DNA from 2 places in the Pseudoalteromonas sp. JB197 genome. Region 2 is predicted to be linked to the other one. Evidence: riboswitches for the same ligand, from Rfam matches in the RefSeq annotation. Region 2 holds a riboswitch; the other holds the start of a gene.
The links. Region 2 has a riboswitch for cobalamin ahead of CIK86_RS00670 (ABC transporter ATP-binding protein). Riboswitches for the same ligand answer to the same signal wherever they lie in the genome.
Positions count from the first base shown of each region.

Region 1 (15,423 bases), 290 kb from region 2:
GTGCAAATTGAATTTGACGACACTATTATTAGTTTTGAAGTATTACTAGCAATGTTTTTCACTTTGCACGATGCCACCCAGCTCAACCGCCAAGGTAACGATATAGGCACACAATACCGCAGTGTTGTGTATTATCACAACCAAACACAGCTAACACTTACTAACGCGGTGATCGCTCAATTACAAAACCAGGTAAGCGAGCCAATAGTGACTGAGGTTAGCCCTGCCACCACGTATTATCCAGCAGAGCATTACCATCAAGATTATTACAACGTAAATCCAAACCAAGGCTATTGCAGTATTTTAATTGCCCCTAAATTGCATAAATTCGAAACCGAATTTAAAGAGTTTTTAGCTGATTAAACCCATTTTGTTACGCACAAAAAAGCTCGCTAATTTAGCGAGCTTTTAAGTTTAAGCTACCTAGCGCATATTAAAACTGGTATGCAGCACCAATAAATAAGCGTCGGTCAGCGGTGTTATAGTAATAAAATTCATCATTTATATAATCACCATCTAAATCAATACCATAGGCATCAACTTCATCGTACTGCTTATCAAACAGGTTTTCGACCCGTAAAGAAAAGCTTAACTGCTCAGTTGCTTGATAGTTACCGACTAGGTTCCATAATGTATATGAAGATAAATCTGTTAATTTACCTTTCCTATCGCCACGATACTGCAAATCGATACCCGCATCAAAATCTCCCCACCCTTTATTTAAAGACCAGTTAAAGGTATTTTTTGATACATAAGCTAACTCTTGGCCCGTTTCTAAATCTTCTGCAGATAAGTAAGTGAAGTTAAATGCATGCTCAAAACCCATTAGTTGTTGCGAAAAGCTAAACTCAATGCCTTCATGGCGCGCTTCGTTTATATTTGTTGGCTGCCAAGGGCCTGCAGGTGTTGGTGCCCACGCTATTTTATTGTCAAAATCATTACGGAAAATAGACACTTCTAAAGCAATATCTTGATAACTTAACAACAAACCTAATTCTTTATTCTCAGACGTTTCTGGTTTTAGGTCTGGGTTACCTGAACCTGGAAAATAAATATCATTAAAGGTAGGCGATTTAAAGCCCGTGCTTTGACTTGCTCTAAACGTAGCAAACTTATTTAAATGATAACCTACCGCTGCTGTATACGTGGTTTTATCACCAAATTGTTGGTCATGATCTTGGCGAACTGCGATATTAGCTAAAACCGTATTATCATCGTAATACGCACCTAAAAAGCCAGCAAAAACCTCACGGCTATCTTTATCGTAATTACCTGCGTTGGTTTCTATTTTATCTTTGTACCAGTTCAAGCCACCATTAATATTAAGCTCATCTGAGACAATATACTGTCCAGTATAATCAATTTGATTTCGCTTAGTTTCGTACATACTAACCACACCTTCACTGGTGTTATCTTGGCTATCGCTAGAAAATGCGAATGCTATATGGTGTATTTGATTTTCGTAGCTTTTATTCCACCCTAATGATACTTGGTAGTTTTCAAAATCATTACTTTCATCACTGCTGTCTGCTGCACTGTACTGATTATCATCACGAGCATAACCTTCATTATACTGAGTTTGTACGGTTAGCTTGCCTAAATAGTCATCGTTATAAGCGATATTGAAGCCAATATTTTTGTTCTCATAAGCGTCTTCATCTGGTGCATGGTTTTGCAGTACATCAAAACCATCGGTTTTTTCAATTCCAGCGTTAAATGATGCACTTAAATCATTTATATTTGTTCCACCCGCCATTTGGTAGCTTTTATAAGCATTGCTGCCAAAAGTAGCATCTAAGCGAATATTATCAGCTTTACGAGTAATAATATTAATCACCCCAGCTAAGGCATCTGAGCCATAAACAGCAGCGCGAGAACCTTTAACAACTTCAATACGCTCAATAGTATTAAGGGCAATATTACTAATACCTTTATAGCCAAGAGTAGCCGAGCCGACTCTAACACCATCAATTAAAATAAGGGTATGGCGTGAACCTGAACCGCGTAGCGAAACACCTGAATTTTGGCCAAAGCCACCATTTGAGTTAATTTGAAAACCAGCTTGAGAAGCCAACAAACTAGGTAAGTCTCGCACATTACTTTTTTCAATATCAGCACGGTCAATTACGCTAACACTGGCCAGCACATTACTAATAGGTTGTTCGAATTTATTAGCTGTAACGGTTATTTTTTCAATTGGTTGCACTGTTGCAGATACTGAAAATGAAAGTGCAGCCGAAATTGCCACACCTAGAGCGGTTTTATTTAACATGATGTCCCCTACCTTTGCCCACCGCAAAGATGTTAATAAGTAAGATTACTTCAAGGCCGGTCTCCGGACTCAGTCAACACTATAATAGCTGCTAATACTTTACCGTTGCGGGGGCAGTGTTGGGGTTGTTATCGTCTTGAAAACGCACCAACTTCCCGATTATCTTGCTGTTAATTTCAATACTTTGAAACGTATACAAAGGTATTAAGCAAGCACCTTGAAAATAGGTCGCTATTGTGAGTATTTTGTTTATAAATGTCAATAGACGTCTATATAGCCAAAGTTTAATTTTTAACGATATAAACCCTCAACAATCACTGTAAAAGAGTTAGATTACATACCAAGCTACTAATAGCAAAAAAGCCAAACTTCATTGCTGTAGCTTGGCTTTTTTAACACAAATTTTTTAAAAATTAGTCTCCTAATCTCTATAATATCTGTAATCTGTTTTATTAATCGCGGAAGTTTTTAAACTGAAATGGCTGGCCTAAATCGGCGCTGCGTACTACTTGCATAGCTTCTTGAAGATCATCTCGCTTTTTACCCGTTACGCGTACTTCTTCACCTTGAATGGCGGCTTGTACTTTAACTTTTGAATCTTTAATGGCTTTAACTATTTTTTTAGCCATCTCTTTTTCAATACCTTGCTTTAAACCAACGTTACGAAAAACATTTTTACCCGCTCGGCTAATATCTTGCAATTCAAGGCTTGATACATCCATACCACGCTTAGAAATTTTACTCGCTAAAATATCAAATAATTGTATAACCTGAGAGTCAGCTTCGGCTTTAAGCTTAATTACTTTATCATTTAGCTCAATCGATGCATCAACTCCTCTAAAGTCAAAGCGAGTTTCTAGTTCACGGTTTGCATTATCAACTGCGTTTTTAGCTTCGTTCATTTCTACTTCAGATACAATATCAAATGAAGGCATTGATTTCTCCTAACTATTTTATCTTAATTTTATACTTAATTTATTAAAGCGATTATAACGCTAAAACTATAAATCTTTACACTTTTATGCATCTTGTTCAGGTGCGATACTAAATTAGTTTGATATACTACGGTTTCTTTTTTAAGCGATTTTAGGATTTGTTGTGACAAGGCGTATTTATCAAGCAATTTTTTTAATTAGTATTGTGGTGTTTACCTTTTTATTTGCGAAAGAAATAAAAGGGGTTGGCAACCTGTTTCCTCATGTTGATAAAGTAGCCCACTTTGGGATATTTTTCATCCTTGCCATAATAATGGATAAAGCGTTTAAACTCCCTTTATACGCACAAATACTTTTATTAGCCGGTTACGGTGCTGCAATAGAAATAATGCAAGACGCACTTCCATATAGGCAAGCATCAATCGCAGATTTTATTGCAGATTTTGCCGGCGCAGCAAGCTACTTTATAATCAAAGCAATTTTAACCCCACGTAAAAAGAACTCTCATGGCTAAAATTCTTATTATTGGCGACGGCGCAATAGGCTTATTATTAGCCCACTTTTTAAGTGCGCAGCATAGTGTAAGCGTGTTAACCCGAAAAAGTACGAGTAACACTCGCTTTTACAGTAGTGACAACAGTGCTTCACAAAAAATAAATGCCTCTTTTATTTCATTAAATGAGCTTAATAGTTTACCTAAATTTGATGTGTTTTTATTTACGGTAAAAGCCTTTCAAGTGCAAAGCGCATTTGCACAAGTAAAACAGTTTTTGCCTCAGCATTGCTCTGTTGTGCTTTCGCATAACGGTATGGGTAATGTAGAGCAGTTAAAATGTGAGCTCAATGAACACCAAGCGCTTTATTTTTTAACAACGAGTATGGCTGGGTTTAAATCAAACCAATATATAGTACAGCACACTGGTAATGGGCAAAGTATAATTGGCGGATGTAACAACTTAGGTGTTAAAAATAGCAAAATTATGGCGGATCAATTAACCGCGATCCCCCTTTTAAATGCGTCTATGAATATTGAGCAGCTACGTTTTAATAAGTTATTAGTTAACATAGCAATAAATCCGCTAAGTGCGTTACATAACATTAAAAATGGTCAGTTGCGCGAGCCTCAATATTGCTCAATTATAATTAACCTGCTAACCGAAGCATGTAATATTGCTAAGGCAAAAAACCTTGATGTAACGTTAATCAATGCACTGAGCAGTGCGTATGATGTGATGGCACGTACCGCAGAGAACTTCTCATCTATGCAACAAGATGTTGCTCACAATAGAGCAACCGAAATAATGGCAATTTGTGGGTACATTAGCGAGCAAGGCAAGCTTTATAATATAAAAACCCCTTTTAACGATGAACTTTTAGCTAAAATTGCAGCAAAAAAAAGCGCGGTATAAACCACGCTTTTTAAATAGATAACTTTTACGGGCGATATACCTTTACCGTAGTAAAGCCTTGTTCGTGTAGAATAAGCGCTTGTAACTGGCTCATTACACCTCTATCGCAATACAAGTAATAGTCTTGATCTTTTGGTAAATCACCAAACTTAGTTGCTAAGCGAAAAAACGGCAAATGCACCACTTCTATAGAATCAATTTCCAGTGGTGCTGCTTCTTCTTCCTCTGGAGAGCGAATATCAATTACCACTGCACCAGCTGGTAAATCGGCAACCGACTCAGCTTCTTTTAGTTCCTGCTTAGCTTCTACATCAATATCGCGCACATCCATTACTCGTGCGTTTTCTATTACGGTATTAAGAATATCAAAGTCGAACTTCTCTTCTTCTGCTTTTATTACTTCTATTTTAGCTTTAACAGTTGGCTTTTTAGAAATAACACCACAGTATTCCGGCATCGTTTCGGCCATTTCGGCCGTACCAATTTGACGTGCAATATTAATAATTTCTTGTTTATCGTGTTGAATTAACGGGCGTAAAATAAGGGTTTCGGTTACGCGGTCAATGACACTTAAATTTGCTAATGTTTGGCTAGAAACCTGACCAATACTTTCACCGGTTACCAAAGCTTGAATATTTAATTTCTCGGCCACTTTACTGCCTGCACGCATCATCATGCGTTTAAGCACCACACCCATTTGGCTGTTTTCAATATTCTCTAATATTTCTGCTACTACTGGTTCAAAATCAACGGTAATAAATTTAACTTTATGAGTTGAGCTGTATTTATTCCATAAGTAGTAGCTCGCTTGTTTAACACCAATTTCGTGCGCCGCACCGCCTAAATTGAAAAACAAAAAGTGCGTACGAGCGCCTTTGCGGATCATTTGATAACTGGCTACACCCGAATCAAAACCGCCAGACATAAGCGATAGTACATCTTCTTGTGTTGGCAGCGGGAAGCCTGCCATGCCAAGGTGAGTATGCGATACTATGTAAGCTTTCTCGTCTTTTATTTCAAGGCGTATCGTTACTTCTGGGTGGCTTAGCTTTACGCTTGCACCGGCAACATGCTGATTTAGTCCACCGCCCACATAACGCTCTAACTCCGTTGAAGTAAAGTCATGCTTACCAATACGTTTAGCGCGTACACAAAACGTTTTACCTTCAATGGTGTGACCAACTAATTCAATGGTTTTTTTATAAATATCGTCAAGCGTTTCAAAGCTCGTTTCGGTTACTTCTATAAACTGCACAATACCCGGAATTCGCGCTAGGCTATCAATAAAAGTGGCACGTGTTTGCTCACCTTCAAGTAGGGTAACTACTGAGATATTGTCCCAGTTGTTTCTAACTTGTACTTTTTCGTCAATACGGCGCAGTACAATCTTAATGTTATTTTCTAACACTTTGGTAAAGCGTTTACGAACCGAGCGGCTTTTGATGGCAATTTCAGGATGTAGTTTGACGATAAATTTAAGCATAGTTCACTCTTAGACTGCGGGAATTCGCGCTCCCAGGCATTGGGCGCGCGATTATAGCAAAAAAATTAACGCCTAGGAACTAAGAGCAGCCGGAATACTTGGGGCTGAGTGAGCAAGTTGCGTGTATTTTTCGCGTAACTGGTTCATTTTATCGCTACTTTTATCTGTGCTGTAGGCTCTAAATAAAGTTAATACTTTTAAAATACCATGATAAATATCTTGCTCGGCAAGTGCGCCACTGAGCCTGCGGGCTTTAATATAAGGGGTCCAAAAACTAACTGTTAATTTAAGCGTATGTGCAAGTTCGAGCGCATCTTGCTCATTAATCGCAATCATTTCACTATCACGTAAACCAAGTATTATTTTACGCACCTGCTCTAACAGCTCTAGTTGAAAATCAATATAAGCCTGCTTAAGCTGCGTATCTCGCGCCAAAATATCGCCTAAATTGTCGTAAAAAAAGTGGTAGCGCCACATCAGTTCAAATAGCGAATCTAGATATACCGTTAACTGACTAAATGCATCATCATTTTTGTTTATAGGTTTAAAGTGAGTGCTCAAGTGCTCACTATACAGCGCAAAAATATGGCGAATAATGTCTTCTTTATTTTTAAAATGGTAGTAAAGATTACCCGGGCTCATGTTTAAATGCGAGGCTATATGATTAGTTGATATCGCTCGCTCACCATGCTCATTAAACAATGAAATACTGGTGTGTATTATTTTATCCTTGGTATTCATATACTAACACTCTATTTTATTCAACAAGTTACAATTCGTACAATAAGTTGTCTAGTATAAACAAAAACAGCATAATTAAACACTCTGTGTAATAACTTAGTCGTGACAATTAAAGCCACTTACTAGGCTGATTTGTATAAAAAACACTGTTACACTAATGCTAAAAATAATACATAGCGATACTTTATGAAAATCACTGCAATTTATCCAGGTACTTTTGATCCGCTAACTAACGGACACACAGATCTAATTCAACGTGCCTCAAAAATGTTTGATACTGTTATCCTTGCTATTGCTCATAACCCCAGTAAACAGCCTTGCTTTAGCCTTGATGAGCGTGTAGCTCTAGCTAATACTCTTTTAACTCATATAGATAATGTAAAAGTGATAGGATTTTCAGGTTTACTTGCTGATTTGGCACGCGATCACAATGCTAATGTATTAATTAGAGGCATAAGAGCGGTTTCTGATTTTGATTATGAATTTCAGCTAGCGAATATGAATCGACGCCTAAACCCAGATTTAGAAAGTGTATTTTTAACCCCGTCAGAGCGAAATTCGTTTATTTCGTCAACCTTAGTAAAAGAAGTGGCACGCCATAATGGTGATGTAAGCGAATTTGTAGACCCTATTGTAATGGCTGCACTTAATAAAAAGCTAGGTTGCAGCTACAGTAAATAAACTAACGAGCGCATTACTTAAGTGCGCTAGCTCTATTCATATAGCGCGCTTTAACTTTGTTACATAACCATACTAGGCCTAAAAAATCTTTATTTATAATTAATACTAGCACCATCAATAAATCAACAACGTTTATCCCTATTGCGTACAAAGTCCACAACCACCAAACTTCGGTTTGTTCTAAAACATAAATATCGTAATACATAGCAAAAAACAAACAAGCATTGATACTTAGTCCTAAAATTAAATACATTAATGCTATTGGTTTAGGCTGTTTAATCAACACACCCCACACAATAATTACACCAATTGTCAGCACATCGTATGTTGCCCAATCTATAAGTGTTACTGTTTCATAATCGAGGAATGCACTTAAAAAATATGAAGTCATCATAATAAAAGCGAGATTTCACTAATGGTCAATTTGATTCTGCTGTAATACATTACGATTAAAAATAAAGCGTTTGAGCTTAATCAAACCCAAAAAGTCTTTATTTATAAAAAGCACTGCAATCATAAGTAAATCGATAACGTTAACGCCAATTGAATAAACACTCCAAAGCCACCATTCGTCAATGTTATTTAATACATACAAGTCGTAATAAATAGCGATTGTTAGGCAGGCATTAACAAATAATCCAAGAATAATATAATTACTGGCTGTAGAAGTTAATACATAAGAAGTGAATATAGCGGCTATCAATATTGTAATTGTTAGGAGATCGTAGAGAATCCAATCTAAGTAGATATTATTTAATATAAGCAGTAAATCACTAAAAATGTAGGAGCACATCATTATAGCGGCTATATAAATTAAAGACTTATCGGCCTTATTAATACCTGACACTAGCGAATATAAAAAGGCCATTAAAAAGCCCCATTGTATAAATGCGCTTACGTAATCAGCTAAAAGTAAGTCAAGTAGATACATTAATTATTGATTGTATTTTAATTTAGGTTTTTTAAAAAGAGATAGTACTTTGCTTTTTAGCTTATGTAAGCCGAGGAAATCTCGATCAACAATTAACGCGACAATCATAATGAAATCATTAATTGTTACACCAAAAGTATATGCATCCCAAAAGAACCAAGGCTTTGTATTATTATTGATAAAGACATCAACATGCATTAAAAGAGCTAACAGCATATTAATTGAAAGGCCTAAAGTTAAGTATAGAAAAGATGGAGTAGTTACTTTAATTACTTTGTAAGATAAACCAAGACATAAAATAGTTATTAAATCATGTACAGCCCAATCAAAGTAAGTTGTATTATAATAAGAAATCCAAGTAAAGAAATAATCTGTTGCAGAGTATGAAAGCATCAAAATAAATGAACTGAGCATCAAAGTACTTTTTCTTTTAACATCTAATGTAAATACGAAGATATTAAATAAGAAAGCCATTAAGAACCCCCACATAACAAGGGCTGACAACGAAAAAAAACCAAAAAACTCAGCTAAAAACATTTATTACCTTATTGCTCACTTAGGGCGAGGTAACAGTATAGTATTACCTCTCGCTAACTTATCACCACCAGCGGCTGCTAATGCCTCTTGAGAGAAGCTTACTGTATCAGATTGCAGGGTTTTAGGGCTAGCAGTTTGTTCCATTGCTGGCTTTAATTGTTGCGTTTTATTGTATGCTTGCATTTGTAGTTGGTTGTTAGCTGAAACTTGCATGTGATTATTCCTTATAGGTATTTTTGTATTGTTGGCGCAATCTTGTATTACACTTTTTAAAGAGGGTAATTAAATTGACCTTATATTTAGCAGCAACGTTTTTATCTAAGCTGTTACTGCATTTTACACTTATAACAAAAGCAACCACTGTGCCAACTTTTAATTAACACTTGAAATAATCATAAAACTTTATATTTATAACTTAAATTAGTGTTTTTCACCCATAAAAAAACGCACGAGGGTAACCCGTACGTTTTTTACATCTAGGGAGTTTAAGCCACGAATTTACACGGGATCTCCGCTTTATTACTTAGCTTTAAAATATATTCCATGGCGACTTCATCGCAGTTTTCTTTACGTAAACAAAGCTCACAATCTTTCATTACTTTTTCTGGCAAGCTTTCTTTGGTACAAAAGCTAAAACGCTGTTTTTCAAAAAAATCTGGGACTCGGGTTAGCACTATTACTCTATTTAACGCCAATTTTTTGGCTTTCGCTAATAAATGTTCAACTAACTGCCGCCCTTGTCCTGACACTGCGCTTTGTGGGTCTATACCCAAAGAACGTATTTCCGCCAAACCTGTGTCGTAAATGTACAGTGAGGCACACCCCGATACTTTGCCGTTAATTTCGGTTACAGCAAATTCGTTAATCGAATGCACCATATCACTTTTAGCCCGTGGTAGGTTTTCGCCTACCGTAGCCCAATGCTGAACTAGCTTAGCAATCGATTCAACATCGTCTAAATTGGCATCACGAACCGTTATTTGCTGTTTTTTTTTCGCAGCTTTAATAGCGCTGGTTACTTGCTCAATTGATGTTCCGCCAAGTGCTTGACGCGCTTTAATGCAGGCGTCAATTTCTAGTACCGGATAAACATCATCTGCAAATACGTCACTTACCGATTTATATTGCTCAAGCGATAAGTCTTCAAGCGTTTTACCTTCACTAATAGCCAATTGTACCAGTACACCCACAATATGGTGCCCTTCTCTAAAAGGTACGCCCTTAGCTACCAAGTAATCTGCAAGCTCAGTTGCATTTGCATGGCCACCTTTTGCCGCTGCAAGTGTGCGTTCGCCTTTTACTTTAATACCTTTAATACACGCTTGTGCCATATGAATACAGGCAAGCCACGTTGGCATAGCGTCAAATATGCCTTCTTTGTCTTCTTGCATATCTTTATTATAAGCAAGTGGCAGTGCTTTTAGGGTCATCATCATGGCACTAAATGCACCAAAAACACGTCCGGTTTTACCACGAATTAATTCCAGTGCATCAGGGTTCTTTTTTTGTGGCATCAACGATGAGCCCGATGTCACATTATCCGCAAGCTCTATAAATCCGGCTTCGCCTGAGTTATAAAAAATAAGATCTTCTGACATACGCGATAAGTGAATCATCGAAATAGACGCACAACTTAATAGCTCTACTACAAAATCACGATCAGATACGCCATCAAGGCTATTTTTAGTCGCTCCTGTAAAGCCTAAACCCTGTGCTAATGCTTGACGATCAATTGGATAAGCCGTACCCGCTAATGCGCCACTGCCCAGTGGGCAAAAGTTCATCCGCGCTTTAGCATCTTGCAGGCGGCTTTCATCACGCTCTAGCATTTCTACGTAAGCCATACACCAGTGACTAAACAATACCGGTTGTGCACGTTGTAAATGCGTATAACCTGGTAAAATAGTCCCAAGCTCACGCTCTGCTAATGCAACAAACTCACCCTTTAACTGGGCAATGGCTTTTAAAATATGATCAGCAGTATCGCGACACCACAATCTAAAATCGGTGGCTACTTGGTCATTACGGCTGCGCCCTGTATGTAATTTTTTAGCTAAATCACCTACTTTTTCGATTAACGCAGCTTCAACATGAGAATGAATATCTTCTGCGCCTGAAGTTGCTACCGCTTGTGGATCTGCTTTTACTTCTTCAAGCAATTGGTACAATGCTGCAACTAACTCTTGGTGCTCGTCACTTGATAACACATTAACTTGCTCAAGTGCACCAGCCCATGCAACAGAGCCTATTATATCTTGCTCTGCTAATTGATAATCGAAAGGAAGAGAGTCGTTAAATTGCTTAAACGCCTCGTCTGGACCCGTAGAAAAACGCCCGCCCCATAATGCCATGAAATCTCTCCAAACCCGATATTGCCCCTTTTAACAAGGGGCGTAAAAATTACTTTTTAGCTAATGCTTTTATTCTGCTTGAAAGCGAGAATAAACGAATAAAGCCCTCTGCGTGTGATTGGTCGTACACATCATCTTCACCAAAGGTAGCAAACGCTTCGCTGTATAAACTGTGTGGCGACTGCTTTTGCACTGCTGTAACTTGGCCTTTATATAGCTTAAGCACAACTTCACCTGTTGCATCTTTAGAAAGTGCTTCAGCACCAGCTAAAATAGAGTCTTTAAGTGGTGTAAACCAACGACCGTCATACACTAAATGTGCAAATTCGCCGCCGAGTACTTCTTTCCACTTACGGCTTGCTTTATCAAGCACCAGTTCGTCAATAGCTTGCAGTGCCGCCATCATTACGGCGCCACCTGGGGTTTCGTAACAACCGCGCGATTTCATACCCACTAAACGGTTTTCTACAATATCAACACGACCAACACCATGAGGCGATGCAATATCGTTTAATTTAACTAAACAATCATAAGGTTTAAGCTGCTCACCATTTACTGCAACAACTTCACCTTCAACTACATTTAGTGTTACTAGTTCAGCTTTATCTGGCGCTTGCTCTGGAGAGTTTGTCCAGGTCCACACTTTTTCACTTGGTTGACACCATGGATCTTCAAGTTCGCCGCCTTCGTGCGAAATATGCCATGCGTTTGCATCACGGCTATAAATTTTTGTAGCCGATGCCGAACATGGAATATCGCGCTCAGCTAAGTAATCTAGCAATGACTCACGGCTTGATAAATCCCACTCACGCCATGGTGCAATTACTTGTAAATCAGGGGCAAGCGCTGCAAAACACGATTCAAAACGTACTTGGTCGTTACCTTTACCAGTACAACCATGAGAAAGTGCATCTGCACCTACTTTACGCGCAATTTCTACCTGTGCTTTAGCAATAATTGGGCGCGCCATAGACGTACCTAATAAATAAGTACCTTCGTAAATTGAGCCTGTTTTAAGCGTAGGATAAATGTAATCACTTACCATTTCGTCTTTTAAGTCAACTACATAACACTCAGAAGCACCCGATGCGATAGCTTTAGCTTCTACGCCTTCAAGCTCCTCTGCACCTTGGCCAACATCGGCCACAAAGGCAATAACTTCACAGCCGTAATTCTCTTTTAACCATGGCACAATGGCCGACGTATCAAGTCCACCTGAATAGGCTAAAACGACTTTTTTAAATGAACTCATAGGTGTTCCTTAACAAAATTTGGATTTAATAATGTAACTAGCAGAGCGTTTTGCGCATGCATACGATTCTCGGCTTGTTGTATAATTTTTGACGCTGGACCGTCCATTACCTCAGAGGTAATTTCGAACTCACGGTGTGCCGGTTGGCAATGTAACACTGTTGTTGCACCGGTTTGCTCTAATAATGCTTTATTTAATTGATAAGGCATGTATTTTTCTTTTACTAACTCAAGTGGTGTGGTGTCGCCCATTGATACCCAAGTGTCGGCGTATACTGCGTTTGCACCAACAGCAGCTTCTACTCTGTCGCTCACCATTACTGATGCACCATTCATTGCTGCTATTTGTTCCGCTTTTTTCAGAACTTGTGAATCTGGAGAACATCCTTTAGGCGTAACGGCAACAAAGTCTGTACCTAATGTTGCAGCAAGCAACATTAATGAATGCGTTACGTTGTTGCCCTCACCTAAATAAGCTAACTTTAATTGACTCACATCGCCATGCACTTCCTGTAGTGTTAAAAAATCAGCAAGTGCTTGGCAAGGATGATATAAATCACACAAGCTATTAACTACTGGCACCGATGAATACTGCGCTAATGTGGTTAATGTACTGTGCTGATTTACGCGCGCTACAATACCATCTGCCCAGGTAGAAATATTAAGAGCAAAATCTTTTACTGACTCACGTGCACCCATCGCGCCATTTTGTTGATCTAAATACACGGCATGACCGCCTAAGCGATTTATACCAATATCAAACGATAAACGTGTACGTAAGCTTTGTTTTTCAAATAAAGTAACCACTGACTTACCAGCCAATACTTGGCTGTATTTTTTAGGGTTTGCTTTAATATCTTGCGCTAGCTTTAATAAGTTAAGTGCGCCTTGTTGGTCTAATTCTAAACCCGTTAAAAAATTCTCAAACATAATAAACCTATGGTGTAATTTTAGTTCCGACATGCTTGCCTTGCAGCAAAGCTGTTAAGTTTTCTGGCTTTTGCCAGCTGGAAATATACACACCGCGTCGTAAGTGTTGGGCAGCGTGAAGACTGGTCTTAACTTTGACCTCCATCCCGCCCACAATTACTCCTTCATTTATTAAAGTATCAATGTGTTTTGTATCTAGTTGATGTAAAGGCTGCTTATTTGCATCAAGCACTGCTTCAACATCGGTCATAAATATTAGTTCTGCGTTTAAGTTGTTGGCAATTGCAGCGGCGGCTTCGTCAGCATTAACGTTGTACCAAAGCCCTTGCAAGTCAAAACCAATTGAGCTGACAATTGGCATACGGCCAATTTTTAGTAAATCGTTAATAATCGAATCATCGTTACTGGTACATTTACCCACTAAACATAATGCTTTTAGTTTTTGCGTGGCAGTAACACCAGCTTCATACAAACTTAAACCAACTGGTTTATGGCCAGCATTAATTGCCGCACTCATTAATTGTTTATTAGCACAACCTGCAAGCGCACCCACTATGTACGGCATTTGCTCTTTAGGGCTAATACGTAAACCTTGATGCTTTGCACTGGCAAAACCAGCGTCTTTAAGCCAAGTGTCTACAAGCGCGCCTCCGCCATGCACAATGACAAACTGCGCGTTGTGCTGCTCATTAAGTACTGAAAATAATGCTTTTGCCGCGTTTTCGGTATTAAGTACAGCGCCACCAAGTTTAATTACCCAGGTTTTTTTACTCATTTAAAACGATCCTTTTAAGCCTGTGGTATGCGCCAATCCCATTGATAAATTAATACACTGCAAAGCTTGTCCTGCAGCGCCTTTTAATAAATTATCAATGGCAGCTATAACAATTAACTGTGTGCCTTGTTGCTGCCAGCCAATATCTACATATGGCTGTTTAGCTACGCCTTTAATTGAGGGGATTTTATCGCCCAGTAAACGAATTAACGGCTCATCGGCAAGTACTTGGTACGCTTGTGTTACTTGCTCAATGGTGACATTAGGCTTTAATTGCACATAAATAGTTTCTAAAATACCACGCGGGAAATTACCTAAATGGGGGGTAAATAAAACACTGTGACCAAGGTGTTGCTCTATTTCAGGGCCATGACGATGATTAAATAAACCATAAGGGGCAAGCGACACTTCGCAAAAATGGGTACCAATACTAGCTTTACGCCCTGCGCCGGTTACACCCGATACCGCATTAATTATAATTGTTTGCTCAGTTAATAAACCGGCCTGCTGCAAAGGCTTAAGTGCATTAAGCGCAGCCGTAGGATAACAACCCGCTACAGCTACTAATTTCGCCGCGGCAATAGCATCGCTATTCCACTCAGCTAAACCATAAGCAGCTTGATTTAATAACTCTGGATGTTGGTGCTCAAAGCCATAATAAGTAACGTAGTCGTCATTGCTCGCAAGGCGATAGCCGCCAGATAAATCAAATACCTTTTTACCCATGGCTAAAAAACGCGGCGCTAAATCTACGCTTACTTTATGATCGGTACATAAACACACGTAATCGGCGCTGTTTTTAATATCGCTAAAAGCAGATTCACTAAGAGGCAGTAAAGGCTGATTGAGTAGCCCTAAGTGTTCGGGGTATAAATCACTCAGCAATTTATTTTTATCTAAGCTACCTTGCGATACATAACAGCCAGTTAAAATTAGTTTAGGGTGCTTAGCAACTAAACTTGCTAGTTCTGCGCCGCTATAACCGCTTGCGCCAATAATCACTACATTCATTGTTTACTCGTTATTTAAAATTAGTTACTACTTATCCATGTTGTTCGCTTAAACTAGCTCTGGGGCTAATTAAGACTTTAATTAATTAATTAATGAATGTTGATTATCGTCGTATT
Region 1 covers NZ_NRGZ01000001.1:434,368-449,790, reverse strand. Annotated here, with positions in the region: gene msrA (peptide-methionine (S)-S-oxide reductase MsrA) at 1-363, shown strand, start outside; gene CIK86_RS02105 (TonB-dependent receptor) at 434-2,272, opposite strand; cobalamin riboswitch at 2,309-2,474, opposite strand; gene CIK86_RS02100 (YajQ family cyclic di-GMP-binding protein) at 2,725-3,207, opposite strand; gene CIK86_RS02095 (VanZ family protein) at 3,371-3,721, shown strand; gene CIK86_RS02090 (2-dehydropantoate 2-reductase) at 3,714-4,616, shown strand; gene thiI (tRNA uracil 4-sulfurtransferase ThiI) at 4,642-6,099, opposite strand; gene CIK86_RS02080 (TetR/AcrR family transcriptional regulator) at 6,172-6,840, opposite strand; gene coaD (pantetheine-phosphate adenylyltransferase) at 7,027-7,521, shown strand; gene CIK86_RS02070 (hypothetical protein) at 7,535-7,915, opposite strand; gene CIK86_RS02065 (hypothetical protein) at 7,934-8,389, opposite strand; gene CIK86_RS02060 (hypothetical protein) at 8,456-8,989, opposite strand; gene CIK86_RS02055 (hypothetical protein) at 9,005-9,202, opposite strand; gene argH (argininosuccinate lyase) at 9,475-11,340, opposite strand; gene CIK86_RS02045 (argininosuccinate synthase) at 11,390-12,592, opposite strand; gene CIK86_RS02040 (ornithine carbamoyltransferase) at 12,589-13,521, opposite strand; gene argB (acetylglutamate kinase) at 13,529-14,296, opposite strand; gene argC (N-acetyl-gamma-glutamyl-phosphate reductase) at 14,297-15,307, opposite strand.
Region 1: another riboswitch for cobalamin. It lies ahead of CIK86_RS02105 (TonB-dependent receptor); the one in region 2 lies ahead of CIK86_RS00670 (ABC transporter ATP-binding protein).

Region 2 (15,423 bases):
TAAGCCTTGATGAATGAGTTGGCGTAAAATACTTAGCCAAAATTCACTGCTTTTGTCTTTGCCAATGCCGTAGGTGCTGAGTTGATGATGGTTATTATCGCGAATACGACTGGTGTTTGCACCGCGTAGTAACTCAACAATATATCCAAGGCCAAAGCGTTGCTCTGCTCTGTATACACACGATAGTGCCTGCTGCGCTACTAAAGTGCCATCAAAGCTTTTGGGCGGATTTAAGCAAATATCGCAGTTACCGCATGGCTCACGTTGATACTCACTAAAATAGTTAAGCAGGATTTGTCGACGGCAGGTTTGTGCTTCGGCAAAACTGGCCATGGCATTAAAGCGCTGCTCTTCGACGCGGCGACGTTGCTCGTCGTCAATATCTTCAAAAAAGCGTCTTACGCGGCCTATATCAGCCGGATCAAAATACATTATAGCCTCAGCGGCAAGTCCATCTCGCCCAGCGCGGCCAGTTTCTTGATAGTACGACTCTATGCTTTTGGGAATATCGTAATGCAATACAAAGCGCACATTGGGTTTATTTATACCCATACCAAAGGCCACTGTAGCAACCACTATTTGTATATCGTCGCGGGCAAAGCCAGTTTGCACAAATTGGCGCTGCTCGTTACTCATACCTGCATGATAGGCGGCGGCGTTAAGTCCCGCGTCGGCTAACTTTTCGGCTATGTCGTCTACGCGCTTACGGCTGGTGCAATAAATTATGCCGCTTTGGCTTTTTTGTTCTTTTAAATAGCGCAGCAGTTGCACCATAGGTTTAAATTTTTCTTCTATGGTGTAGCGAATATTAGGGCGATCAAAGCTGCCGGTATGAATATAGGGTTGTTGTAACTTTAATTGCTCAACAATATCAAAACGAGTGGCTTTATCGGCAGTTGCAGTAAGGGCCATCATAGGTACATGAGCAAAGCGTTGTTTTAATTCGCTTAAACGAAAGTAATGGGGTCTAAAATCGTGCCCCCAATGCGATACACAATGCGCTTCGTCAATAGCAAATAAGCTGATTTTTAAATGCGATAAGCGCTCTAAAAACTCGCGCTGCAGCACTTTTTCAGGGGCAACATACAGTAGTTTAATTAATCCCTGATGGAGTTGTTGGTATACCTGCTGCTGCTCTTCGCGGGCTAAGCTATTATTTATATATGCGGCTTTAACGCCCAGCGCTTGTAGTTGAGTTACCTGATCTTGCATTAGCGATATTAGCGGAGAAATAACAATAGTTACCCCTTCAAGCACTAAAGCGGGTATTTGATAGCACACAGATTTACCGCCACCGGTTGGCAGCAATACCAACGAATCTTGGCCGTTAATGGCTGCATCAATAACCGTTTTTTGGCCGTCGCGAAATTCACTATAACCAAACACTTGTTTGAGTACAGCTTCAGGGGTGCGCACAAGTGAGCTAGAGGGTGGTGTTAATGTATTCATTGCGGGGTATTTTAGTGTTTTTTGTACAGGATGTCTTTAGCGAGTGTTGAATGTTTTTTGAATAAATTTATAACGTGTGAATTTACTCGCTCAGGGGGGGATATTAGCTGACTTTAAGCGGCTAATAAATTTAACTGTGTTGCTAGCTTTATCCTAGTTATGCTTTACTCCTCTTACCAGATATAACATAGAGAATAATAATGAATAAAGAAATGTTAATAGAGCATGTAGGCTCGCTGTTTGTAAATAATATGCCGTTTAATCAGTTTTTAAAAATATCGGTAGAATCACTTAGCCCAGAACAAGCAAAAATATCGTTTCCTTGGCAGGATATACTCATAGGTAATCCGGCACAAAAAATACTCCATGGCGGCGTTATTTCGGCAGTGCTCGATAACGTAGGTGGTATGTTAGCTGCAGCAAGTGTAATAGATAAGCTAAACGATGTTGATATTTTATCTGTGCAGCAAAAACTAGCCACCTTGGGCACTATAGATATGCGCACCGATTACCTACGCCCAGGCAAAGGCGAGAAATTTATAGCCAGCGCCACTTTAATTCGCTCGGGCAATAAAGTATGTGTTTGTAGGATGGAATTGCATAATGAGCAAGCAGTACAAATAGCATTTGGTACGGGCACGTATTTAGTTGGCTAATAAAAGTTTGCGGAGTAAACTGGCGACCTTTTGAATAACTAAGTGTTTATTTATGCCGATTGATACCGAGAAGCGCAAGGGCGCCATTTTGGCTTGCATCGCTTTTACTATATGGGGTTTAGCACCTATATACTTTAAGCAACTCCAGCATGTTACTGCATTTGAAATTTTAACGCATCGTGTTGTGTGGTCGGTGATGTTTTTAATTATTATTGTGAGTATTTTAGGCCAGTGGGATAGAATTAAACGCATTATAGTACAGCCTAAACTATTGTTAATACTGGTTTTAACCTCGTCGATACTGGGGTTTAACTGGGGCTTGTTTATATGGGCGGTTAATAATAATCATATGCTTGATGCCAGTTTAGGTTATTACATAAATCCGTTACTAAATGTATTACTGGGAGTGTTATTTTTAGGCGAACGTTTACGTAAATTTCAAATGGTTGCTGTTGCTTTAGCATTTATCGGTGTACTGCTGCAGTTAATAAGTTTTGGCTCATTTCCTGTGGTTGCTTTTTCGCTAGCTATATCATTTGCAATATATGGTTTACTGCGTAAAAAGCTACCCGTTGAAGCGTTGTCTGGTATTTCAATAGAGGCATTTATACTCTTGCCAGTAGCGCTTATTTATTGGTATTTAATGGTGCCTACAGCAACGTCAAGCTTGCCTGCTAATGACTGGCATACCAATGTTTTACTCATAAGTGCCGGGATCATTACCACCTTACCACTACTGTGCTTTACCGGCGCAGCTAAGCGCTTGCAATACACCACTTTAGGCTTTTTTCAGTACATAGGGCCAAGTTTAATGTTCATATTAGCTGTAATGCTTTACGGTGAAGTGTTTGATGCCGAGCGTGTAGTTACATTTGTTTGTATTTGGAGTGCATTGGCTATTTTTAGTTGGGACTCTTTTAGGCAATCTCGGAAACGTAAAAAAGCCGCTATTGTTGCCTCAGGCGTGGTTTAAAAGTTAGTTAACTTAAGTAAGCCCGTAGCGCGATGTATTTTGTACTCGCGCTAGGCTTGGTGTATGTTTAACTATTTAAGTTTAAAACGTAAAAATTAAATAGTTTAAGCAATTACATACTGTCTGACTCGGCGTAATAGTCTTGGCTTATTGGTGCTGGGGTCGCTATTTTTGAGCGGCCAAATAATGTATGGAACTTTGCTTTGCTTGTTGTTAACTTTAAGTATTTAACCCAAGCGCGCTCAATTGCATTGGTTGGCTCTAAAGCACCACTAATAACAGCGACAAATTGTTGCTGATGTTCATTTTGTGGCTCTAGGGCTTTATTATGTAAGCCTTTTAAAACAACACCGTGTTGCTCTAATATACTGGCTTCTAATAAGGTAAAGTTTCCGCTGCGACCAAATCCGCGTGGGAAGTTTTGATCATCAAAAAACTGACGTTGACTAACAAATGCTTGGCGAAGTAGTGAAATATCATTGCTCATTGTTGTACCCTCATACCTTGGTAATTGCTGGAGTATGCGGCAAGTTTGCAAATATTTTAAACAAGTTATTTTTATCGTGAGGATAAAAAATTGGATATCGATTTATTAAAAACATTTGTTGAGGTAGTACGCACTCGTCACTTTGGCAAAGCGGCTGAAAACCTTTATATCACGCAGTCTGCAGTAAGCTTTAGAATTCGTCAATTAGAGCAAGGGCTTGGTGTTAATTTGTTTATTCGCCAGCGCAATAATATTCAACTAACAGCGCCAGGTGAGCGTTTATTACCCCATGCACAAATGATCATTACTGGCATGCAAAGAGCAAAAGTAGATGTGGCACTTGCCGATAATATGCATAAACAAATTTGCCTAGCGGGTACACCAAACATTTGGGATGCATTTTTACAGTTTGGTATTACTAATATTGTATCGGCAATGCCCGGTGTGTCTTTGGTGGCTGAGGTAAAAGCACAACAAGAAAGTACCCGCCTGTTATTAGAGCGCACCTTAGATTTAGCTATTTTATTTGATCCACCAAAAGTTGATGAGCTGGTGGTTGAGCGAATTTGCGAACTACCCATTATACCGGTAAGCGCGTTTGATACTGCCAGTTACGATAACTTTTTTGATAACCAGTACGTATATGTTGACTGGGGCACGACATTCTCACTGTGGCATGCTCGCCAGTTTACTGGCAAAACCCCACCTTACTTTAGAACAAGTACAGGGCGTATAGCACTTGATTTAATATTGCAATGCGGAGGGAGTGCATTCATTCCTCAAGTACTTGTTGCAGCGCATTTAGAAAAAGGCGAGTTATTTCATGTGAAAGACGTAGAAACCACCTCGCGCGATATATTTGTTGCCTATCACAGAGACAATGAGCAAAAAGAGTTAATAGAAACATTAGTAAATTTATTAACCCAAATGACTCCTAAGTTACCCGTTGAGTAAGGCCAATGGTTTTGCTGTATATGTACGTTTGATTGCAACTATTATGTGTTTTTATGAATTTAAAAGTGTAAAAATATGACGGCTGTAATATTTTTGTCATTTAACAGTGCCAAACTCCTGTTGCATTAAAAACGAGTCTGTTGTGATTATCGAGGAAATAACATGAAATTTGTAAAGTCGAGCTTATGTATAGCTTTATTAGGTGGTTTGTCTTTTAATGCGCTTGCTGAAGTGGATTTTTACGGTAAAGCGAACGTAACACTACAGTCGTCGGATGATGGTGAGGGGTCTTTTACGGAAATTAAAAGTAACTCATCACGTTTGGGCTTAAAAGGGTTTGAAAAAATATCTGATGGCTTAGAAGCTGTTTATAAGTTTGAATTTCAAGTTGATGTTTCTGACGCCGACTCAAAAGGTGATAATGACGACAATATTTCTGCTCGTAATCAGTATATAGGTTTAAAAGGCGCGTTTGGCCAAGTTGTTATTGGCCGTAACGATACCGCGCTTAAGCAGTCACAAGGTAAAGTTGATTTATTTAGCGACCTTGAAGGCGACATTAAAAATGCCTTTAAAGGTGAAAATAGAATGGGCAGTAGTGTTTCTTATGCCTCTAATTCTTACCAAGGTTTTAAGCTTTTGGCTACGTTTGTTGCAGAGGATAGCGATGCAGCAGGTGCTGAAAATGGCTATTCAATGGCAGTAACTTATGGTGACGCAGCCCTTAAAAAGAGCGCAATATATGCCGCTATTGCTGCCGATAGCGAAGTGAACGGCTACGATGTAGTGCGCGCATCAGTACAAGGTAAAGTAGCCGATTTTAAATTAGGCGCTATGTATCAAACGCAAGAAAAAGTTGATGGCAGTAGTGAGGCCGACGGTTATTTATTAAGTGCGGCTTACACTATGGCTAGCAATACCTTTAAATTGCAGTACCAGGCAATGGATTTTAAAGACAGTGATGACAAAACGGCTATTTCGGCAGGTGTTGATCATCAGTTAAATAAAAACACTAAATTATTTGGTTTTTATTCTAATTTCGATATGGACAACAACGTTGACCAAGACTACTTAGGTGTAGGTATAGAATATAAATTTTAAGCAGCGCTTAGCACTGCCTTTTTAAGCCGTACTTTGTTAAGTGCGGTTTTTTTTGCTTTAAATTATTTACTTAGCCGCCCATAATAGAGTATTCATTTGGAATGAGGTGCAACTCCTCAACTGTTCCCGCAACTGTAATTAGCATAACGCTTTAAGTCAGATACAAATAAACAATTTTAACGAGCGGGTTTACTCATCTTCAAATTATGTACTAGCCATAGTTAGTTGCATTGTTAGTGAGCGCATTCCTGCCTAGGGCTAACTATTGCAAACTCAAACGCCATTAAATACACCATTGTTAAGCGTTAATCGCGTGTCGTGGAATATTGGCAGTAAAACTATCCTCAACAATGTTAATTTGCAAATAAAGCAAGGTAAGTTCGTTGGCTTAATTGGCCCCAATGGCGCAGGTAAATCTAGTTTACTGCGGTGTTTGTATCGCTTTAATCAGCCCACTGCAGGGCAAATTAAATTTAATAATACCGATATTTGGCAGTTAAAAAGCCATGAATACGCAAAGCAGGTTGCGGTTGTTTTACAAGAAACCCCATCACAATTTAATTTAACTTTATTAGATGTGGTTGCACTTGGGTTAACCCCGCATAAAGCATTATTTAGCACCACCACAACAGCCGACACACAAAAAATAAACCAAGCTATAGCGCGAGTTGGCTTGCAGGATCATGCAAGCCAACGTTTTGAGTCGCTTTCGGGAGGAGAAAAACAACGTGCATTAATTGCTCGGGCTATGGTGCAGCAACCGCAACTATTAATTATGGATGAGCCAACCAGCCACTTAGATGTGAAGTATCAAATTCAGGTAATGGAGTTGGCTAAATCGCTTGGCGTTACTGTGTTTGCATCGTTTCATGATTTAAATTTAGCCGCTGCTATGTGCGATGAGCTGGTGGTTATAAATCACGGCGAAATTGTTAATACAGGCTCTCCCATCGATGTGCTCAGCGAGGACATGCTCAATGATGTATTTGGTGTATGTGCACAAGTAAGCCACCACCCGCAAATGTCTAAACTAGGTGGTGTTATTCCACATATTACTTACTTTTATGGGTATGAATAATATGCGCATGCTTAACAATCATTCAATAGCACTTTTAGTCACAGTACTAGCTGCATTATTTACGTTATTTACGGCGCTGAGTTATGGCGCTGCCGACACATCATTAACTGATGTATTTAAAAGTATTTTCACCTCAACAGAGGGCTCCTTTAACACTCGAATTATTGTTGAATTAAGAATGCCACGCACATTACTGGCATTTTTAGCTGGCAGTGGTTTAGCCATTGCCGGGCTTATTTTGCAAACCGTGACGCGTAATCCGTTAGCAGATCCTTATTTATTTGGGATATCGTCTGGGGCGTCTTTGGGGGTAGTTATACTCATGGCGTTTGTGGGCATTAGTGCGGGCTTTGCATTATCGGCAGCGGCATTGGCTGGCAGTTTAGTGGCTATGAGTTTACTTATATTGATTGCAGGGCGGCAGCAAAGTGGGCAAGTAGAATCTATGCTGCTGGCAGGTGTGGCCTTGTCATTTTTATTTAGCGCATTTACCAGTTTATTACTTTACTGGAGCGATCCTCAGGCAGTTGCGGCTATTTTATTTTGGACGCTCGGCAGTTTTGCACGAGCGCAGTGGGCAACGCTGTGGTTACCTTTTGTGGTTATTATATTGTGTACATTTACAATGCTTAGTTTTAGGCGCCAACTAAATGCCATGCTGCTCGGCGATGAAAGTGCTATAACACTGGGTGTGCGGGTACATCGCTTTAGAATATTGATGCTAGTTTTAAGTTCGCTGATAACGGCAGTGTTAGTGGCTATGTGTGGCGGAATTGGCTTTGTAGGATTAATGGTGCCGCATATAGTGCGCTTTTTTATCTCCCAAGGTAGCTTATCTGGCTTACTGGTAACGAGTTTGGTGGGCGGTACTTTTATGGTTTGGGTTGATGTGCTAGCGCGCACGTTATTAACTAATCAAGAGTTACCGGTTGGGGTTATTACTGCAGCTATTGGTAGCGTGTTCTTTTTAAGCTTATTGTATTTTCGTAAGCGCCAGGTGTAGGGCTATAAAATGAAAACGTTAATGGTGCAAGGCACCACATCCGATGCGGGTAAAAGTACACTGGTTGCGGCGCTGTGTAGAGTATTTGCTAATAGAGGGCTAAATGTAGCGCCATTTAAGCCACAAAATATGGCATTAAATAGTGCAGTTACAGATGATGGTGGTGAAATAGGTCGTGCTCAAGCACTGCAAGCTATAGCGGCAAAGGTAGCCCCTGAAACTGACTTTAATCCCATATTACTTAAGCCAAATAGCGATACTGGCGCGCAGGTTATTATTCATGGTAAAGCCATAAGTAATATGGAAGCTGGGGCGTATCACGATTATAAAAAAGTAGCTATGGATGCAGTACTCACGTCGCATAACCGTTTAGCAAAACGTTTTGATTTATTGCTGGTGGAAGGGGCGGGCAGCCCAGCCGAAATAAACCTCAGAGCCAACGACATTGCTAATATGGGCTACGCCGAAGCCGTTGACTGCCCCGTAATTATAATTGCCGATATAGATAAAGGCGGTGTGTTTGCTCATTTAGTGGGTACTTTGGCATTATTGAGTGAGTCGGAGCAAGCGCGGGTAAAAGGCTTTATAATAAATCGTTTTAGAGGCGATATAAGCTTGTTACAAAGTGGGCTTGATTGGCTGGAAAAATACACAGGTAAACCGGTGTTAGGCGTATTGCCGTATTTACACGACCTAGCATTAGACGCTGAAGATGCAATTGCTATAGATAATACGCTAACTAATGTCAGCGTTAATATTGCCGTGCTGCTTGTGCCGCACATTAGTAACCATACTGACTTTGATGCACTGCGCTTACATCCCAATATAAATATTAATTATGTAGCGCATACACAAGCGATCCCCGATGTTGATTTGATCATTTTACCGGGGAGTAAAAACGTATTGAGTGATTTAGCCTTTTTAAAAAATGAAGGCTGGGATACACAAATAAAACGCCATTTACGTTATGGTGGTAAAGTGCTTGGTATTTGTGGTGGTATGCAAATGCTTGGCAATAGTATTAATGATCCCCTAGGTGTTGAGTCATCATTACAGCATATGCCGGGGCTAGCGTTAAGTGATTTTACCAGCACACTTACAGCACAAAAAATATTGAGTAATGTAACCGCGACTATGCAATTAAATAACCAGCAAACACTTTGTAGTGGCTACGAAATTCATGCAGGCATTAGCCAAGGTGAAGCACTTAATAAACCATTTTTAAGCTTTAATGAACACCCAAATGGCTTTACAGCCGATGGGTTTATTAGTGATGATAACGCCATAGCGGGTACTTATTTACATGGCTTATTTGATCAAGCGAGTGCCACATTGCAAATATTAAAGTGGCTCAAAGCCGATACAGTTATTAATCCGGTTAATATTAACCAGCACCGTGAGCAGCAACTAGAGCGTTTAGCTGCCATGTGTGAAACGCATTTAAATATTGCACACATTATTAAAATTTATGAAGGGCATAATCATGAGCGAACAAAGTAAAGATAAACATCAGCAACGCCAACAAAAATTAAAAGATCAAGTTGATGCACGAATAGCTGCAGCGCAACAAGAAAAAGGTATTTTTCAGGTTATAACCGGTAATGGCAAAGGTAAATCGACCTCGGGCTTTGGTGTGGTAGCACGTTGTGTTGGTCATGGAAAAAAAGCCGCTGTGTGCCAGTACATAAAAGGCACTTGGGAATGTGGAGAGCGTAACTTGTTACAGAGTGCGGGTGTAGAGTTTGTTGTAATGGGCACAGGCTTTACATGGAATACCCAAGACAAAGAGAGCGATACCGCAGCCGCGCAAGCTGCTTGGCAAGAGTCAAAGCGACTGCTTAGTGACGCAAGCCTAGATGTAGTGCTGCTCGATGAGCTAACCTACATGGTAACCTATGGGTATATTGATGTAGATGAAGTGCTAGAGGCGATTAGCAACAGACCGCCAATGCAGTCGGTTATTATTACCGGCCGTGCAGCCCATCGTAAATTAATAGAACTGGCTGATACAGTAAGCGAAGTGCGTAATGTAAAACATGCATTTGATGCAGGTGTTAAGGCTCTGCAAGGTTTTGATTACTAATGTTTAAACAGCTTGTTATTGGTCTATTGTTACTCTGTGTATCGCAGCATGCGCAGGCTAATAAGATACAAATTGATAAAGTACAGCCGGCTAAAGCGCTGCGTATTGTGGCACTAGCTCCGCACATAGTAGAAAACCTGTATGCAATAGGCGCGGGAGATAATATTGTTGGCACAGTTGATTACGCCGACTACCCAGCAGCGGCAAAAAGTATTACTCGTATTGGCGGTTACTATGGTATTTCAATCGAAAAGCTTTTAGTCCTTAAGCCAGATATAGTGATTGCGTGGAAAAGTGGTAATCAAAGCGATGATTTAGCACAAATAGAGCGCTTAGGTATTAAGCTTTATTTAACTGATCCAACTACAGTTACAGGCATTGCCGATGAGTTGCTTATGCTAGGCAAACTTACCGGTAACATTAAACAAAGCGAGCAAGTGGTAAAAGCATTTAATACTAAACTTGCAGCCATTACAGCCAAGCAACAGGGTAAAAGTAAACTCACCGGCTTTTATCAACTCTGGTCTGAGCCGATGATGACAGTGTCGAAAAATACCGGAATAAGTGAGTTAATGGCTACTTGCCAAGTAACCAATGTATTTGCAAATAGCCGCACCGACTATCCACAAATAAGCATAGAAAATGTGATAGTGGCTAAGCCGCAAATTATAATTATTCCGGATGAAAAATCAGCAACACCGCAACCCACTATTAATTGGCAGCAATGGCCAGAAATACCCGCAGTAAAAAATAAGCAATTTTTATCTGTAAATGCCGACTTACTACATCGCTTTTCAGCGCGAATGCTAGATGGGCTGGCCGACATGTGTGATAAAATAGACGTATCACGCCAACAAATAAAGAGCATACAATGAGCGATTGGACTGCATTTTTAAAGCAAGAATTACAGCAAGCGTATATGCAGCAAACACTCGACTACGTTGCTAAGCGCCGCAGCGAAGACGTTGCTGTTTATCCTCCAAAAGATCAAGTGTTTAGCGCATTTACTGCAACACCGCTTAGCGATATACGCGTTGTTATTTTAGGGCAAGATCCTTACCACGGTGAAGGCCAAGCACATGGTTTGTGTTTTTCGGTATTACCTGAGGTTAAAAAACTGCCACCTTCGCTTAAAAATATTTATAAAGAGCTGGCTAGCGATATAAACGATTTTGTTATTCCTACCCATGGCTACTTACAAAGCTGGGCAGAGCAAGGAGTATTTTTACTCAATACAGTACTTACGGTAGAGCAAGGCCAAGCCCATTCGCATAAACACTTAGGGTGGGAGCAATTTACCGATAAGGTTATTGCGCATATAAACACCCATTGTGAAGGCGTAATATTTATTTTGTGGGGGGCTCATGCACAAAAAAAAGGTAAGGGAATTGATAGCGCACGCCAACATATTTTAGCGGGGCCGCACCCGTCACCACTGTCTGCTCATCGAGGTTTTTTTGGCTGTAGGCATTTTTCAGCCACTAATGCGTTATTACAATCTCAAGGTAAAACGCCGATTAATTGGCAAGTATAATTTTAACTTTTAAAACCAAAGGCCCGCAAATAATGCAATGCAGGCCTTTTTAGTTAGTCGTTTAAAAGTCGAGTTCATTAACGGCTATGCTGTCTGTAAAGTAGTCCAACTCCTGTAGTTCTTTGCGTAAACGATACTTTTCTTGTATTGCTTCGATTTCGCGCCATCTTCTTTTTTTATTTTTTTGAGAAGCTTCCTTTTTTGTTTCAGGACCTTCTATTATATTGCTCAGGCTATCCATGAATATCTCCTTTAGACTGCATTTGATACCAGTCTTATTAAAAACTAAGCTATAACTGCTCACTAATTTAATGGTATAGGTATTAACTTCGCGAATACCTATACCATAGGCCTAGCTAAAATAGAATATAAAAGTGACAATTGTGTTACTAAATTGTGATTTATTGATGAAGGTTTGCTTTATGGTGGGTTTATAAGTTTTTTACATATAAATTGCAGGCATAAAAAAACGCCGCAACTGCGACGTTTTTTATACAAGCGTTTAAGCCAATTACATGGCTTTAAAGCGTGCTTCTAATTGCTCTTGAGCATCAGCAAAAGAGCGAATACCTTCAGCTAATTTTTCAGTCGCCATAGCATCTTGGTTATGCAACCAACGAAATTGAGCTTCGCTAAGCGGTGCCGGTTTTGGCTGCTGCGCAACATCTTTTGCTAGTAAATATTCTGGTGCATCTTCAAGGTTACCCAACTCTTCTAAAAGGTTAGGGCTAATAGTTAGCTTATCGCAACCAGTAAGGGCAAGAATTTCGCCGGTATTACGAAAACTTGCACCCATAACTACCGTTTTGTAGTTGTGGCGTTTATAAAATTCAAAAATGCTGCGTACAGACTGCACTCCTGGATCTTGCAGTGGGTCGGTCGGCTTTTCCATACCGTTAGCAACGTGCCAATCTAAAATGCGACCTACAAATGGCGAGATTAAAAATACGTTAGCATCGGCGCAAGCACGTGCTTGGGCATCACTAAACAATAAAGTAAGGTTACATTTAGTACCTTCTTTTTCTAGTTGTTCAGCGGCTTTAATGCCTTCCCAAGTAGAGGCTACTTTAATTAAGATTTTATCTTTGCTTACGCCTTCTTTTTCGTAAAGACTAAGTAGCGTGTGCGCTTTATCAATAGTTGCTTGGGTATCAAACGAAAGACGTGCATCTACCTCAGTAGAAATATAACCAGGTACAATAGCGCTAATTTCTTTACCTAATAATACCGCAAAGTAGTCGCATGCTAGCGCTAGTTGCTTCGCTGGATCTTGCTCGGTTTCTTTGGCGTAGCTCCATGCTTTATTTAAATAAGGCTTATAGGCTTCAATCTCGCTCGCTTTTAATAGCAATGACGGATTGGTCGTTGCGTCTTCTGGTTGATGCTTTTTAATTGCTTCAATATCACCCGTGTCGGCCACGATTGATGAATGTTGTTTTAGCCTTTGTAGCGCGTTAGTCATTTGCTTTCCTCATTCCAAGCAAGTTAAAAGAAAATCTAAACTACTTTAATATTACACCATACTGCAACAGCGAAGTAATGCTTGATAGGTCTTATGTCCTTATCAATATAAAAACGGTTATGTATGAATTATTAAGGTAGGATCAGTCTGTTTAATATTAAACAAAACGTGCTTTTCGTTTCATTTAATGTTGAAATTGACATTAAATAAATTACAAGTCAATAGCTAACTATGATCACTGTTATTTCACCTGCAAAAAATCTTGATTACACCACGCCACCTGCAACCGATAAGTTCACTCAACCGGAATTACTTGAGCACAGCGAAGCACTGATGCAAGTATGCCGTGAACTAACCCCTGCGCAAATTGGCAGCCTGATGAAAATTAGCGATAAGCTCTCAGGGCTTAACGCTGCTCGCTTTAGTGAGTGGGCACAGCCATTTACCACAGAAAATGCTAAACAAGCGGTACTGGCCTTTAATGGCGATGTATATGGTGGTTTAGATGCTAGCACGCTAACGGCTAATCAGCTTGATTACGCACAAAGCCACCTACGCATATTATCGGGCTTATATGGGCTTTTAAAGCCGCTTGATTTAATGCAAGCGTATCGCCTTGAAATGGGCACCAAGCTTGAAAACAGTCGTGGTAAAAACCTGTATGAGTTTTGGGGCAGTGTAATTGCCAATAAACTTAACGAGGTATTAAAAGCCGAGGACGCCCAATACTTAGTTAACCTTGCTTCAAACGAGTACTTTAAAGCGGTTGATAAAAAAGCCCTTAATGCACAAATAATTACTCCACACTTTAAAGACTGTAAAAATGGTCAATATAAAGTAATTAGTTTTTACGCTAAAAAAGCACGAGGCATGATGGCGCGTTACCTCATCGAAAATAAAGTAACTCAGCTAAGCCAGCTTAAAGAGTTTACAGTAGCGGGTTATTACTTTAGCGCCGAAGCAAGTGTGAAAGAGCTTGAGCCAGTATTTTTACGCGATGAACAAAGCTAAAACTTAAACCTTTACCTAATCTATAAAAGCCATGCACCGCATGGCTTTTTTAATACTGGCGCTATACTTGCAATTGATATGCGAATTCAAGATTGATTCTAATCACATTATAAATCAATAGGTGCAAGTTACATGTTTAGTATTCCCTCAATTAGCGACGCCGAAAAACTTATCGAAGAAAAACTCGGAGGGTGGTTTGATGTTGTTATAAGCCATATTCCTAATTTTATTGTGGCAGTTATTATTGTCATTCTATTTTCTATGCTGGCTCGCTTTGCCGGTAACTTAATGAAAAATTTATTACGCCGCTCCCTCGATTCAAAACAGATAGCTGATTTAATGGCTTCTATATTTAAAGTGCTGATATTAAGTGTAGGAGTGTTTATAGCACTGGATTTTATGGGCTTAAAAGGCACTGTAACGTCATTACTAGCTGGTGCCGGTATTGTTGGTTTAGCGATTGGTTTTGCATTTCAAGATATGACCGAAAACTTAATAGCAGGTATTGCTATGGGTATTCGTAAGCCATTTAAACCAGGTGATGTAATAAAAACTGATGATGTGTTTGGCTCTGTGCATTCAATAAACCTGCGTAATACACTAATAGAGAGCTTTTATGGGCAGCAAATACTAGTGCCTAATAAAATACTATTTAGAAATGTATTGCGAAACTACAGCACGCTAGGCGTTAGACGCATAGAAGTGCCGGTAAGAATTTCATTAACAGAAGACATAGAAAAAGCCGCAAACGTTATTGTGGATAAAATTAATCAATTTGAGTGTGAGCGTCTAGCGAACTACACCTATGTTTTAAAATTCCAGGGTAACAAGCTGTCGATATCGGGCTCAGGCTGGCACAGTTCATCAAGGCAAGCACAGATGTAATTAAATGGGATTAGACCATTTATCTTGGCGGTTTCCACAATGCTGTAAAGGGTGGCACTAGCATGGGCACCGTTAGCCGTTTGGCTAAATAACCAATTCTTTCGGCCTATCACAAACGGTTTTACCGCGCGTTCTGCTCTATTATTATCGATGCTAAGTCGGCCATCATCAACATAGCGTATGAGCTTGTGCCATTGATTTGCCAGGTAATTAGCTGCCTCTATCAGTTTGCTGTTCCCCACTAAATTTGGCTGATCCTGCTCAAGCCATATTTTTAGCTTGCTAAGAATAGGCAGGCTAACCTCTTGTCTTGCCGTATATTTGTCATCCACACTTTTATCTTTGATGCGTGACTCAACGCCGTACAGTTTTTGGATAAGGCTCAATACCACATCCACTTTGCCGGTTTTGTTTTTACCTTGTAGCTTTTTCGCGTCGATAAATTTACGACGAGCATGCGCCCAGCAGCCGATTAAGGTTGCCTCTGTTCTGGCATAGGCTTGATAGCCATCCACGTGCAAGTACCCTTGATATCCATCAAGATAATTGACCACGCAGGCGGCCGCGCGACTATTGTGGAAGTCGTAAAGTACGATATTAGGGATAGGATTATTCGGGTCTGGTGAATCCCTACCTGAGCAATACACCCACATGTAGCTGTTCACTTTATCTGATTTCACCACTTTTAATGGCGTTTCATCGGCAAACAACGTGGGCTGCTTTAGCAGTTCGGCTTTAAGCCGCTCA
Region 2 covers NZ_NRGZ01000001.1:147,257-162,679, forward strand. Annotated here, with positions in the region: gene recQ (DNA helicase RecQ) at 1-1,449, opposite strand, end outside; gene CIK86_RS00645 (thioesterase family protein) at 1,650-2,105, shown strand; gene rarD (EamA family transporter RarD) at 2,158-3,078, shown strand; gene CIK86_RS00655 (DUF413 domain-containing protein) at 3,191-3,565, opposite strand; gene CIK86_RS00660 (LysR family transcriptional regulator) at 3,656-4,519, shown strand; gene CIK86_RS00665 (porin) at 4,682-5,620, shown strand; cobalamin riboswitch at 5,666-5,807, shown strand; gene CIK86_RS00670 (ABC transporter ATP-binding protein) at 5,886-6,698, shown strand; gene CIK86_RS00675 (iron ABC transporter permease) at 6,700-7,701, shown strand; gene CIK86_RS00680 (cobyric acid synthase) at 7,711-9,201, shown strand; gene cobO (cob(I)yrinic acid a,c-diamide adenosyltransferase) at 9,185-9,784, shown strand; gene CIK86_RS00690 (cobalamin-binding protein) at 9,784-10,659, shown strand; gene ung (uracil-DNA glycosylase) at 10,656-11,318, shown strand; gene CIK86_RS00700 (DUF3545 family protein) at 11,380-11,559, opposite strand; gene tal (transaldolase) at 11,830-12,780, opposite strand; gene yaaA (peroxide stress protein YaaA) at 13,012-13,791, shown strand; partial or broken gene CIK86_RS00715 (mechanosensitive ion channel domain-containing protein) at 13,924-14,571, shown strand; gene CIK86_RS00720 (IS66 family transposase) at 14,595-15,423, opposite strand, start outside.